Regions from separate parts of the Streptomyces sp. NPDC051214 genome, predicted to be linked through region 4. Evidence: riboswitches for the same ligand, from Rfam matches in the RefSeq annotation. Region 4 holds a riboswitch; each other region holds the start of a gene.

The links. Region 4 has a riboswitch for cyclic di-AMP ahead of AB0M70_RS01115 (C40 family peptidase). Riboswitches for the same ligand answer to the same signal wherever they lie in the genome.
Positions count from the first base shown of each region.
Region 1: another riboswitch for cyclic di-AMP. It lies ahead of AB0M70_RS13435 (M23 family metallopeptidase); the one in region 4 lies ahead of AB0M70_RS01115 (C40 family peptidase).
Region 2: another riboswitch for cyclic di-AMP. It lies ahead of AB0M70_RS41965 (LysM peptidoglycan-binding domain-containing protein); the one in region 4 lies ahead of AB0M70_RS01115 (C40 family peptidase).
Region 3: another riboswitch for cyclic di-AMP. It lies ahead of AB0M70_RS19650 (transglycosylase family protein); the one in region 4 lies ahead of AB0M70_RS01115 (C40 family peptidase).

Region 1 is NZ_JBFBAT010000004.1:504,619-507,997, reverse strand. It holds gene AB0M70_RS13440 (pitrilysin family protein) at 1-1,293, shown strand, start outside; cyclic di-AMP (ydaO/yuaA leader) riboswitch at 1,501-1,664, shown strand; gene AB0M70_RS13435 (M23 family metallopeptidase) at 1,677-2,480, shown strand; gene AB0M70_RS13430 (GntR family transcriptional regulator) at 2,708-3,379, shown strand, end outside.
Region 2 is NZ_JBFBAT010000029.1:19,857-23,235, forward strand. It holds gene AB0M70_RS41960 (hypothetical protein) at 1-862, opposite strand, end outside; gene AB0M70_RS41965 (LysM peptidoglycan-binding domain-containing protein) at 1,026-1,757, opposite strand; cyclic di-AMP (ydaO/yuaA leader) riboswitch at 1,762-1,913, opposite strand; gene AB0M70_RS41970 (restriction endonuclease) at 2,292-2,891, opposite strand; gene AB0M70_RS41975 (PAS domain S-box protein) at 3,106-3,379, opposite strand, start outside.
Region 3 is NZ_JBFBAT010000007.1:107,358-110,736, forward strand. It holds gene eno (phosphopyruvate hydratase) at 1-671, opposite strand, end outside; gene AB0M70_RS19650 (transglycosylase family protein) at 882-1,589, opposite strand; cyclic di-AMP (ydaO/yuaA leader) riboswitch at 1,593-1,786, opposite strand; gene AB0M70_RS19655 (transglycosylase family protein) at 1,968-2,966, opposite strand; gene AB0M70_RS19660 (cytochrome P450) at 3,141-3,379, opposite strand, start outside.
Region 4 is NZ_JBFBAT010000001.1:230,890-234,268, reverse strand. It holds gene AB0M70_RS01125 (LysR family transcriptional regulator) at 1-799, opposite strand, end outside; gene AB0M70_RS01120 (DUF6328 family protein) at 914-1,456, opposite strand; gene AB0M70_RS01115 (C40 family peptidase) at 1,556-2,029, opposite strand; cyclic di-AMP (ydaO/yuaA leader) riboswitch at 2,033-2,224, opposite strand; gene AB0M70_RS01110 (hypothetical protein) at 2,561-2,869, opposite strand; partial or broken gene AB0M70_RS01105 (ATP-dependent Clp protease proteolytic subunit) at 2,877-3,379, opposite strand, start outside.

The sequences.
Region 1 (3,379 bases), on a different contig from region 4:
GACAACGGCCTCACTGTGCTGCGCTGCCACCGCCCAGGACAGCAGGTGGTCGCGGTGGAGATCCACCTGGAGGCGCCGCTCGACGCCGAGCCCGCGGGCCTCGACGGCGTCGCCACGATCATGGCGAGGGCCTTCAACGAAGGCACCGACAAGCACTCCGCCGAGGACTTCGCCGCCGAACTCGACCGCTGCGGCGCCACCATGGACGCGCACGCCGACCACCCCGGCGTACGCGTCTCGCTCGAAGTCCCGGTCTCCCGCCTCCCGAAGGCGCTCGGCCTGCTCGCCGACGCCCTGCGCGCCCCCGCCTTCGCGGACAGCGAGATCGAGCGCCTCGTGCGCAACCGCCTGGACGAGATCCCGCACGAGGCCGCGAACCCGGGGCGCCGCGCCGCCAAGGAGCTCTCCCGGCAGCTGTTCCCGGCGACCTCGCGCATGTCGCGCCCCCGCCAGGGCACCGAGGAGACGGTCACGGCCATCGACTCGGCGGCGGTGCGCACCTTCTACGAGAAGCACGTGCGTCCCGCCACGGCGACCGCCGTCGTCGTGGGCGACCTGACCGGCGTCGACCTGGACGCCGTCATCGCCGACACCCTCGGCGCCTGGACGGGCGGCACTGCCGAGCCGCTTCCGGTGCCCCCGGTCACCGCGGACGACACCGGGCGTGTCGTCATCGTCGACCGCCCCGGAGCCGTCCAGACGCAGCTGCTCATCGGCCGCGTGGGACCGGACCGCCACGACCGCGTCTGGCCCGCACAGGTCCTCGGCACGTACTGCCTCGGCGGCACCCTCACCTCACGCCTGGACCGCGTCCTGCGCGAGGAGAAGGGATACACCTACGGCGTACGGTCGTTCGCCCAGGTCCTGCGTTCCGCACCGGACGGCACCGGCGCCGCGATGCTCGCCATCAGCGGCTCCGTGGACACCGAGTCCACGGGCCCGGCGCTCGACGACCTGTGGAAGGTCCTGCGCACCCTCGCGGCCGACGGCCTCACGGACGCCGAGCGCGATGTCGCCGTGCAGAACCTGGTGGGCGTGGCCCCGCTCAAGTACGAGATGGCGGCGTCCGTCGCGGCCACCCTCGCCGACCAGGTCGAGCAGCACCTGCCGGACGACTTCCAGGCGCAGCTGTACCGCCAGTTGGCCGCCACCGGCACCGTGGAGGCCACCGCCGCCGTCGTGAGCGCCTTCCCGGTGGACCGCCTGGTGACGGTGCTCGTCGGTGACGCCGCGCAGATCGAGGAGCCCGTCAGGGCGCTCGGCATCGGTGAAGTGAGTGTGGTCACGGGGTGACCGCGAGCTGAGTGACAGTCAGGACATATGGGGACCCCAGTGGCTGAGATTAACCACTGGGGTCCTCATATGTCCGAATTAGTATGGAGGTTACGTGTCTGACCTGTGGCGTGCGCTACAAAAGCTCTGATCCGTTTGTCGTTTGAAAGACGGCCCGCTTAGCGTCATCCCGGCTGTTCGTCATGCAGTAGTCGCACCCGCGGCACCGGACAGTCATCGCCGAGTCCCCGTACGGCGCGAGCCAGGGGAGCCGGGGACCCACATGTCCCCTTGGGGTGAATCGGGAACCTTGCCGTCAGGTGAGGGACTCGTAGGAGACCTTCCTGCTCCGAACCCGTCAGCTAACCCGGTAGGCGAGAAGGAAGGAAAGGATCAGCCGCTTCATGGCGTTCACCCGTGCCACCGGGAAGCACCGTCGCCCGAGCCGCCTCACGCGTACGACCGCGAACGTGGCGGGCGTCGCAGCCCTCACCACCACCGGTGTCATCGGAGGCCTGGCCGCTCCGGCGCTCGCCGCCGACGACGCGGCGGCCCTTGAGCACACCGGCCTGACCCAGGCCATCTCCGTGGGCGACTCGCTCGCCGAGAGCGTCGACGCGCAGGCCGCCGCCCAGCAGCAGGCCGCCGACGACGCCGCGGCCGCCAAGAAGGCCGAAGAGGCCGCCAAGAAGAAGGCCGAAGAGGCGAAGCGCAAGGCCGAGGCCGAGGCGAAGGCCAAGGCCAAGAAGGAGCGCGAGGCCAAGGAGCGTGCCGCTCGCGAGGCCGAGCGCAAGCGCCTCAACAGCTACGTCTCCCCGATCTCCGGCTCGTACGTCTCCACGGGCTACCAGACCGGTGGCGCCATGTGGTCCTCCGGCAGCCACACCGGCGTGGACTTCCACGCGGCCTCCGGCACCTCGGTCCACGCGGTCGGCTCCGGCACCGTCGTCGAGGCCGGCTGGGGCGGCGCCTACGGCAACAACGTGGTCATCAAGATGAACGACGGCACGTACACCCAGTACGGCCACATGTCGTCCCTCGGTGTCACGGTCGGCCAGGCGGTCACTCCGGGCCAGCAGATAGGCCTCTCCGGCTCCACCGGCAACTCCAGCGGCCCGCACCTGCACTTCGAGGCCCGCACCGGCGCGGACTACGGCACGGACATCGACCCCGTCTCGTACCTCCGCTCGCACGGCGTCAACGTCTGATCCCGGCGCTCTGATCCCGGCGGTCGGCGGCGGATGCACGAAGCGCCACTGATTCACCGAAAGCCCCGGCTCGTCGAGAGCCGGGGCTTTCGCCGTTCCCGTATCTCCTTTGGCCAAAAGTATCCCTGGATTTCGGCCTGCCGTCGGAAATTCGGCCGCCCTGCAATAGAGTCGCAGAACAGGCGTCGATCGACCGCGTTTCGCGGGGATTAAGGCGGAGGTCAGTCATGCGCATTCCCGCGCACTCGGTATGCACGGCCATCCGGGACGACATCGTCTCCGGTGTCTACGAACGGGGCGGCCGGCTCACCGAGGAACTGCTCGCGCGCCGCTACGGAGTCTCCCGCGTCCCGGTGCGCGAAGCCCTGCGCACCCTGGAGGCGGAGGGTTTCGTCGTCACGCGCCGGCACGCGGGCGCGTGCGTCGCGGAGCCCACCGAGCAGGAGGCCGCCGACCTCCTGGAGATACGCGCGCTCCTGGAGCCCCTGGGTGCGGCCCGCGCCGCCCAGCGCCGGACGGAGGCGCACCTGAAGGTGTTGCGCGGTCTCGTCAGGCTCGGCCAGGAGCGGTCCAGGCGCGGCCAGAGCGAGGATCTGCGCTCCCTGAGCGGCTGGTTCCACGAGACGCTCGCCCAGGCGTCCGGCAGTCCGGGCCTCACGGCGCTGCTCACCCAGCTCCGGCACAAGATCGCCTGGATGTACGTGGTCGAGACGACGGCCGCTCCCGCCGAGGCCTGGGCGGAGTACGCCGCGATCGTCGACGCGGTCGCTCGCGGGGACGCTGAACGGGCCCGCGCGCTCACCGCTCAGCACACGGAGCGCACGACCTCAGCGCACCGGCCGCGCTTCGTGCGCCATCTCTCCGGTGTGAGGGATTCGCAACATTCCGTAAACACGGCG
Region 2 (3,379 bases), on a different contig from region 4:
GCCAGGTGTGGCCGTTCCAGGTCATGAGGTAGGTGCGTGGCGCGCCGTCGACGTACTGGCTGCCGCCGATCGTGACGCGGCCGGCCGGTTCGAGCAGCATCGTGTGGATGTTGCTGTTCGGCGGCAGCGGCACCTTCGCGTCGCGCCAGGCCGTGCCGTCCCAGCGCAGGACGGTGCTCCCGTTCGTGGTGTCCGCCCAGGCCCAGGCGTCGGTGGCCGAGCGCGCGGTGATCCCCATGACGTACAGCACGCCGTCGGGGGTGGACTGTGTGGTCCAGCCGGAGCCGTCGTGGTGCAGGACCTTCAGCCCGGTCTCGTCCTCACCGACCACCCAGGCGGCACCGGGCACGGCGGCGAAGTCCTGGTAGGTCCACAAGGTCTGCGGCAGCGGGAGTGTGCTCCACCCTCCCGAGCCGCCCGATCCTCCGGCCGAGCGGCGCAGGATCTCGCCCGCTCCGTCGCGGTTGTGCAAGATCCACGTTTCCTTGCCGACGAACTGCACCTTGCCGAGCCAGCCCGACGCCTCGGCGCCGGGGAAGCTGCTGTCCCGGCTCCAGGCCGCGCCGTCCCACCGGTACAGCATCGGCCGCACCCAGTCGGTGGTGTGCTCGTACCCCGTCGCCCAGACATCGCCCGGCCCACGGGCGGCAAGATCGGACACGGTCACGGGCCGTGTGGCCGCGGGCACGGGCAGCGCCGACCAGCTCGGCGTCACGTTCGGGGTGTCGGCTTGGGCGGTCGGCACAGCCGCGGCCGGCGAGACGACGGCGACGGGCGACACCACCGCGGCACAGGCGATCACAAGGCAGATGATGACCGCACGGTGACCACGAAGATCACGGCGACCACGGAGACCGTTCATGAGACCCCCCAGAACGCGAAGGTCGCTCACCTTATTGGCATGCACCCGTCCGTGAATAGACGGGTGCATGCCAATTCGGGGGTCCCTTGCGGGAGGTCCCGACAGCCCTGAGCCCCGGCACGCGCGGCGTGCCGGGGCTCAGGGCGATCGAGACCGGGATCCCCTAGTAGGGGCCGTTCACGTTGTCGATCGAGCCGTACCGGTCGGCCGCGTAGTTGCAGGCGGCGGTGATGTTGGCGACCGGGTCATAGCTGTCCAGCGAGGTGCCGGCCACGTGGTAGGCGTCGAAGGTCGGGGCGATGACCTGCAGGAGCCCCTTGGACGGGGTGCCCGCGGCGGCGTTGACGTCCCAGTTGTTGATGGCCAGCGGGTTGCCGGAGGACTCGCGCATCACGTTGCGGTGGATGCCCTCGTACGTGCCGGGGATGCCGTGCTGGGCCATGACGTCGAGCGACTCCTTGATCCAGCCGTCGAGGTTGTTGGCGTACGTCTTCTTCGCCGGGGCGACGGCGGGCTTGGCGGCGTTCGTGCGCTGGGAACGGTCCGCCCGCTCGTCGGAGGCCCTGGAGGCGGCCTTCTCTCCGATGGTGATCTTGAGGCCGGGGTGGATCAGCTTCGGGTCCCCGCCCAGAACGCTGCGGTTGTCCTCGTACAGCTTCTTCCAGCCGCCGCTGACCGAGTGCTCGCGGGCGATCTTCGCCAGCGAGTCGCCCGCTGCGACGACGTAGGTCTTGGGGGCGGCGGCGGGCTTGGCGGCCGCCGCGGGCTGCGCCGCGCTGGCGGCGGTCGCGCCGATCACCGGGAGGACGAGCACGGCGCCGCCCGTGCCTGCCGCGGCGATGCCCCGGCTGAGCGAGCTGGACTTGGGGCGGCGGTGCTTACCCTTTGCAGGCATGACGAATTCCTCTCCGTCGCCTACGAGGTGAGCTGTCGGGTTCGGACGGGAGATGTCCGGTCGCACGAATGCGACTTCACCCCGAGCCGTTCCGGAATCCGGATCGGCGGCTTACCTGGGTCCCCCGCTCCTGCCGTGCGTAAGTGAGTGAGTACGGGAAGGGTTTCCGGACAGCGGCAGGATTCGGCGTTCCATCCGGATTGACGGTGACGTTAGGCGAGAAAGCCCGGACAGAACAAGGCGGGAATTCACTCGGGGAATGCGCGAGGGCCATTCTCGGAGTCCGCGGCCCGTGCCCCCCATTGATCAAATGGCCTCAACTTTGTTTGCGGGAAACGAAAATGCGCTGGGCGGATCTTGGGGCCTCGATCTGCGGGTGTGACTCATTCCACTGCGGCGCGATGCCAAGTGGGTGCAGACGTGGCCTTATTCGCAAAAGCGGACATAATGCGATCCCTATTTTTCATGTCAAAACGGGCATCGTTTCTGGTGGGACCCGGTGGTGACGCCTCAAGGTGAGCCTGATATGGGCTCTCAGTTCGTGGGTATAAAGCGGGGCGGGGGCGGGATATTGGGCAGCAATTCCCACAACGGCCGTGCTCCTGCCGCCCAGTTGGCGAGCAGGGTGCGGTCGACCAGGTGCATGTGCAGCTGCCGGGCCAAAGGAGCGCACCGCTGGGAGAAGCGTCCGTTGGTCACCACCAAGACGATGTCCGCGCCGTGCAGCTGCCGGGCTGTTCCGTTGACGCGCTGCAGGTCGGGTGTGCCGACCGGCGAACCCTGCGCTCCGTTCCTGCGGTGCTTGCACTGGACGACCCACTTGCGGCCCATCGGATCGGTGGCGAGCACGTCCGCCCCGTTGTCACCCGTACCGCCCGTCTGCCGGGCGTCCGTGCAGCCGTCGCGGCGCATCAAGTCGCGTACCGCGTATTCGAAATCGCGGTGATGTAAGGCGTCCAATTGCGCTATCGCATAACGCAGTTGCTGTCGCCGTACGTCCGCCCACAAGGCCCGTTGGCGTCGCTGGTGCAAGAGGCCAAGACTCGCCACCACGGCTGCGACGGTGAGCGCGATCAGCAACCACAAATGCGCGAGCAGCCAGTTGACCAATGAGGCGACCAGTATGAGCGCCACGGCAGCACCGGCAAGAAGCGCCACGAGTCGCGCTTGTTGCCGCTGCTGCCTTTTGGTGGGACGTCGTCGACGCCGCCGCGCAGGCGCCTGCCGCGTCACTGCCGACCGCCGTGCTGTGAGAAGAGCCTGACCATTGGCATGAGCGCCCCCCTTTGTCGGCGGACTTTTCGCCCGTCCTTCCATGCTGGCAGTCGCCACTGACAAGCGGAGTCCGTCAGACAGAGCTGAGCGGATGGGCCGCCGTCGCCGAACGCGGGGGCCAGGCGCGTGGGGCGAGGATGCCCAGGACGTACGCCCGCGCGACCAGGGCGGGGCGGGTGGTGGCGTCCAGGAGTTGTCGCAGGCGGCTCAGGTGGTAGTCGACCGTCTGCCGGGACAGTCGCAGCGAGGCGGCGATGTCACTGTTGCTGCTGCCCTCCGCCAGGAGGGAGAGGATGCGGATCTGCGCGGCGGTGAGCGAGGGATGGGCCTCGTGGGCCAGGCTCTGA
Region 3 (3,379 bases), on a different contig from region 4:
TCGAGGATGAGGTCGAGCGCGGCGCGGTTGGAGTCCAGGTTCGGGGCGAAGCCGCCCTCGTCGCCCAGGCCGGTGGAGAGGCCCTTGTCCTTCAGGACCTTCTTCAGCGTGTGGTAGACCTCGGTGCCCCAGCGCAGGGCCTCGGAGAACGACTCGGCGCCGATCGGCGCGATCATGAACTCCTGGATGTCGACGTTCGAGTCGGCGTGCGACCCGCCGTTCAGGATGTTCATCATCGGAACGGGCAGCAGGTGCGCGTTCGGGCCGCCGAGGTAGCGGAAGAGCGGGAGGTCGGAGGCCTCCGACGCGGCGTGCGCGACGGCGAGCGAGACGCCGAGGATGGCGTTGGCGCCGAGCGAGCCCTTGTTGTCGGTGGCGTCGAGGTCGAACATCGCCTGGTCGATCAGGCGCTGCTCGGTCGCGTCGTACCCGACGAGCTCCGGGCCGATCTGCTCGATGACGGCGAGGACGGCCTTCTCCACGCCCTTGCCCATGTAACGGTTGGGGTCACCGTCACGGAGTTCGATGGCCTCGAAAGCACCGGTGGACGCACCGGACGGAACGGCGGCACGACCCGTGCTGCCGTCGTCGAGGCCGACCTCGACCTCGACCGTGGGGTTGCCTCGGGAGTCCAGGATTTCCCGGGCTACGACGACGTCGATGGACGGCACGAGCATCTCCTTCTGGGATGTGACGCGGGTACGCGAGACGCCTGCCTCGCGGACACGAGCCTAACCGGCTCCCGGACAAGAGCCAGCCGAGCGACCGTCCTGTGGACAAACCGAGAGCAAAAAGTTTCCGAACGGAACAAACATACCCCCGCCCCGGTGCGTACGGGGGATACGCGCACCGGGGCGGGGTGGGGGGGCGGCAGCTACCGCTTAGCTGAGGTGGAGCTGCTGGCCCGGGAAGATCATGTCGGCGTTCTCGATGATGTCGCCGTTGAGCTTGTACACCTTGTGCCAGCCGCCCTTGACGTCCTCGGCCTTGGCGATCTTGGAGAGGGTGTCACCCTTCTTGACCTTGTACTCGCCGTCGCCCTTCTTGACCGTCTCGCCGGTCGGGGTCTCGACGGTCTTCTTGGACTCGGCCTTCGGGGCGGCCTCGGCCTTCGGAGCGGCCTGCTGCGGCTGCTCGGTCTGCGGCGTGGGCTGGCTCTTGGGCTGCTCCTGGGTCTGCTGCGGGGCGCTCTCCTGCGCACCGCCACCCTCGTTGGAGGCGCCCGAGAGGCCGACGCCGCAGCTCGGCCAGGCACCCTTGCCCTGACCCGCGAGGACCTTCTCGCCGATCTCGATCTGCTGGGCCTTGGAGGCCTTGTCGGCGGTGGGCGCGTACTTGGTGCCGCCGTACGCGGCCCAGGTGGACGACGAGAACTGCAGGCCGCCCGTGTAGCCGTTGCCGGTATTGATCGACCAGTTGCCGCCCGACTCGCACTGGGCGACGGCGTCCCACTCGGAGTTCGTGGCGGCGGAGGCCTGGCCGGCCGCCATCAGCGGGGCTGCGACCGCGACACCGGTGACGCCGGCGAGCGTGGCGACACGGGTGGCCTTGGACGGGCGGCGGTGCTTGCCCTTGCTGGAAAACAGCATGAGTGATCCCCTCACCGACGCCTGCGAGGTGAGCTGTCGGGTTCGGGCCGATGAAGTTGCCCGGCCGCACTTCCTGAGTGCGACTTAACCCCTAGCCGTTCCCGTCCGTCTCCCGCCTCGCTCTCGCGAGGCCGTTCAACGGCCGGGCCCGGCGCAAACCTTGGGTCCCCCGCTCCTGCCTACGGCGCTTACGCGACGACTGTTCCCGAACGGCCGTTGGCAGGACTCGGCGTACCGACCGGCGGGGCCCGCTGTGGCGAGCGGTCACGACCGTAGACATGCGATCGCCCGAATTTCAAAGACGATCAGGGCTTCTGAGACCCATGTCTCACTTGCGCCAATTGGGACATCAAGCGCAAAGCGACTCGCCAACTACCCCTACTTTTCGCCCAAATCGAGGCTCTGACCGGGAAGGATGAGGTCGGGGTCGGAGCCGACCGACTTCTCGTTCTCGGCGTACAGCTCGGTCCACCCGCCCTCCACCTCCAGGTCGTCGGCGATGACCGAGAGGCTGTCCCCGGAACGGACCGTGTACGTCCCGTCGGTGGCGTCGTGCTCGCGCTCGTCGCCGCGTGAGGCGTGCCGGCCCGAACCCTCGCGGGCGGAGCCTTCGGACGCCTCGTCGTCGGCGCTGCCGCCGCGGTGGCGGCCTTCGCCGTCGCCGGTGGAGGGCGAGGGGGCGGGCGAAGTGGCCTCGTCACGCCCGGACTTGTCCGGGTCGCCGGACTTGGTCGCGTCGCCGGGCTCCTCCGACTCGCCCGAATCTGACTCACCCGACTTGCCCGACTCGTCGTGATTCTTGTCTCGTGACGCGTCGTCGGCGGCGGGCTTCCCGGACGGCTCGGCGCTGTCCGAGGGGTCGGCCGACTCGCTCGGCGACGCGTCGGGCTCATCCGACGCCCCACCCGGCTTCGACGACTCGCCGGACCCGGTCGACTCCGACGGCTCGTCAGAGGGAATGGTCGTGATCGGGGCGCCCGGGTCGACGTCGGCGGCGGCGCCGCCCTCGGTGAGACCGGCGATCGGCGCGCAGCTCGGCCAGGCGTCGGGGCCCTGGTCGTCGAGGACCTTCTCGGCCACGGAGATCTGCTGGGACCGGCTCGCCTGGTCGGCGCTCGGCGCGAAGTCGAGGCCGCCGTACTCCTCCCAGGTCTGCTGCGAGAGCTGGAGCCCGCCGTAGTAACCGTTGCCCGCGTCCGCGCTCCAGGAGCCGCCGCTCTCGCACTCCGCGAGCTTGTCCCATGTGGCGGTGTCCGCCGCGCTCGCGCTGGTGGCGCCGAGCAGCGGGATCGCGATGGCCGATCCCGCCACTCCTGCCGCGACGATCAGGGCCGGGGCCTGGCGGGGGCGTCGGTGACGACCATTGCCGGAGAGCATGCGGTTGCCTTTCGCGTGACTGGAGCGACGACTGCGGCACGGGATGCCGAGTCGTCGGTGAACGTAGCGGCAGTCGAACGCTTGTCACAAGTCGATGCAGCGGAGATCACGTGAAAGTCACAGTCTTGACGAACCGTCAGCTAAACGTCGTTTCGGAGGCTCTTCATTCGCCGATTATTTGCTCCGCTGTGCGGGTGTGAACTCCACGGGAAGCGTGCGCAGTCCACGCATGATGAGTCCGCCGCGCCATCTCAAATCACCAGGTTCCGCCGCAAGGCGCAGGTCAGGGAGGCGGCGCAGGAGGGTCGCGAGGGCGGCCTGTCCTTCGAGCCTGGCCAGCGGTGCGCCGAGACAGTAATGAATGCCATGGCCGTAGCCGAGGTGTTGGTTGTCGCGGCGGGAGAGGTCGAGCG
Region 4 (3,379 bases):
GCTCCAGCGGCCTGCTCCCCACCGGGGTGGCCGCCGTCCGCGCCACCATCTCCGGTACGACGGCGACGCCGAGCCCGGCGCTGACCAGCGCGCACACCAGTGCGTAGCCCGGCGTCTCGACCAGGACCGCGGGTGTCGCGCCGGCCCGGACGAGCGCGGACTCCACGCCCCGCCGGGGTGCATGCGTCGGCGCCATGCTGACGAGCGGCTGCCCGGCGAGTGCGCTCAGGGGCAGCCGCGACGAGGAGCTCGCGAGCGCGTGGCCCGGCGAGGTCACCAGGACCAGCTCCTCGACCAGGACCGGCTCCGCACTCACGGAGGCGGGCAGCGCCACCGGATCGCCGGGCTCGTAGGTGTGCGTGAGGGCCACATCGACCTCGCCCGCCGCCACGGCCGCGACGCCGAGCGGCGGTTCATAGCCCCGTACCGTCAGTTCGACGTCCGGATGGGCGCGGCGGAACGCGGTCAGCGCGGGCGGCACCAGATGGATGCCGGCGGTGGTGAAGGTCCCCACGCGCAGCCTGCCGCCGCTCAGGCCCGCGAGCCGGGTCAGTTCGTGCCGGGCCTGCTCCATCTCGTCCAGGACCCGGCGGGCCCGCGCGAGCAGCAGCTCCCCCGCGCCGGTCAGCCGTGCCCCGCGGTGATGCCGTACCAGGAGCGCGGTGCCCGCCTCCCGTTCGAGCTTGGCCAGCTGCTGGGAGAGGGCGGGCACGGTGTAGCCGAGGCGTTCGGCGGCGCGGGTGATCGACCCGGCCTCGGAGACCGCCACCAGTGCGGCGAGCCGCGTCGGGTCGTACATGGTCTCTCCCGGCGGCATGGGGGTACACGGCTGCTCAAGGCAGACTCAGGATATGCGCGCGCTGCCTTCGTCGGCGCGGCCGGCGAGCGCCGGGCGTGCTCGGGCCGGTGCTTCTCACCGAGGATTGGACGACCTGACGTCGTCCGGGCTTTCCGATTCCTCGTCGTCACGCGCACGGCGCAGCAGAAGAGGGAGCAGCCCCCACAGGCCCGCGCACACCACCAGCGTGGCCGCGCTCGCGATGATCCCGCCGGTCCGGCCCACCGCCACGTCGACGACCAGGAGCACGGCGCCGGAGACCGCGAACACCAGGACGCCCAGACCGATGCCGGCGAGGCGGGAGGACACCCGCACGATCAGCGGCTTGGAGTGCTGCCCGAACAGCGACCTGTGCACGGCCGCCGGAGCGGTGAACAGAGCCGCGGCGAGCACGGCGAGCAGCAGGGTGGTGACGTATGTGGCGCGCTGGACCGTGTCGAGCGAGGGGAAACGCTCGGTGAAGGCGAGCGTCAGCAGGAAGGCGAAGAGGATCTGCACCCCGGCCTGCGTGACGCGCAGCTCCTGGAGGATCTCCGCGAAGTTGCGGTCGGCGCGTTCGAAGCGCGTCTCGTTGCGCGGTGGGTCGTCCGAGGCGGGAGCACTGTTGTTTTCGGCCATGGCGCACGAGTATCCGCGCCGGCGCGCCCCACGCCCGGCGGGCGCGCCGACCGGAGGGCCGGGCGGGGGCCGCCCCGCCCTCCGGCCGTTGACGGATGATCAGCGCACCCTGCCGTACGAGACGCTCTTGGTCCAGATCTTCTCGAGCCGCACCTTGGTGTTCGACTTGGGGGCGTGCCAGATCCGGCCCTTACCGGCGTAGATGCCGACGTGGTAGACGTTCCGGCCGGAGTGGAAGAAGACCAGGTCGCCGCGGACGCGCTTGGACGCGGAGACGTGCCGGGTCTTGTTGTACTGCTGTGCGGCGGTGCGTGGCAGCTTCTTGCCCGCGCGCTTGAAGGAGTACTGGGTCAGGCCCGAGCAGTCGAACCGGTGGGGTCCCGTGGCTCCGTAGCGGTACGGAGAGCCCTTCTTGGAGGCGGCGATCTTGAGCGCCTTCGTCCCGTGTGTCGCGGCCTCCGCCTCCGACGTGAGCCCCGGGGCCACGAGGGTGCCGCCTACGACGGCGAGCGTGAGGGCGGATACGGATCCGACCCTGGTGAGCAGCGACGGAACATGATTCAGCGCAGTCATGCGCAACCCTTCGTCAACCGCCTGTGAAGGATGACCTGTCGGATTCGGGCTGACAAAGTTGCCCGGCCGCGTACTGCGGCTTCACCCCAAGGGTCGTTGTCCGAACCTTCCGGACCGACCCGTCATGCCTGGGTCCTCCACTCCTGCCGATGCACCGATGTCGACCGGTCATCCGGGCGGCGGCAGGACTCGGCGTCCGCCCGGACCGCCCCGCCGCTGTGGCGGGGGCTTGTCGTCGGAGAGGATCTTGACCCGACATGGGGTCGAAAACCGAGCCGAAACGGCGTTTTGTGAGGCTACTCACGGCTGAACCGTTCGGGTGGACACGGTCGGATTCGGGAGCCGGAGAACGCGCCGGACGATCGTTCGACCAGCACCGGAACGACTAATTCCGGCCCACGCGTACTCATCTGACGCAACTGAAGACGTCTCGAAAAAGGACGAATGTCTACGCCGAATGAGGTAGCCCGTTTGGTTCGTTTGAGATCGGCCCCGGACACAACGGAGTTCGCGGCCCGGGGTGACGGGGGCTCAGGGGGCCGATGGGGGCGGCAAGGTGACCCGCCCGGCTCGCCGCTCTCCGTCGAGCACCCGCAGCGCACGGGCCAGCGTCGGTGCGTGGACGGCACTTTCGCCCCGCTGGTGCATGAGCGTCAGCGCGTCCCGCAGGGCGGTCGCGCTGCCGACCAGGGTCTGGGCGGCGCGCAGTCCTCCGTAGGTGTCAGAGGCGCGGGCGGGGTTGATCCGGCCCAGCAGGTCGACCACTTCGAGGTACCGGTCGATCAACTCGCCCTCGGCGCGGGTGAGTGCGGGCAGCGGGGGCAGTTCGGGCGGCAGCATCGGCGGCTCACCCCGCGTCCGGGGTGCGCAGTGAGGTCTTGCGGCTCGTGATGATCCCGTCCACCAGGCCGTATTCGACCGCCTCCGCCGCGTCGAAGATCTTGTCCCGCTCGATGTCGGCCGCGACGCGTCGCGCGCTCCGGCCGGTGTGCCGGACGAGCAGCCTCTCCAGTTGCGCGCGGGTGCGCAGGAGTTCGTCGGCCTGGATCGCCAGGTCGGAGGTCTGGCCGTGGACCGGCTCGGCCAACGAGGGCTGGTGGATCAGCACCCGGGCGCCGGGCAACGCGAACCGCTTGCCGGGGGTGCCCGCGGCAAGCAGGACAGCGGCCGACGACGCGGCCTGACCCAGGCAGGTCGTCTCCACGTCGCAGGTGACGAACTGGATCGTGTCGTAGATCGCGGTCATCGCGCTGAACGAGCCGCCGGGGGAGTTGATGTAGAGCGCGATGTCGCGGTCGGGCGCCAGGTGTTGAGGTGCATGAACTGCGCCATCACGTCGTTGGCCGACGT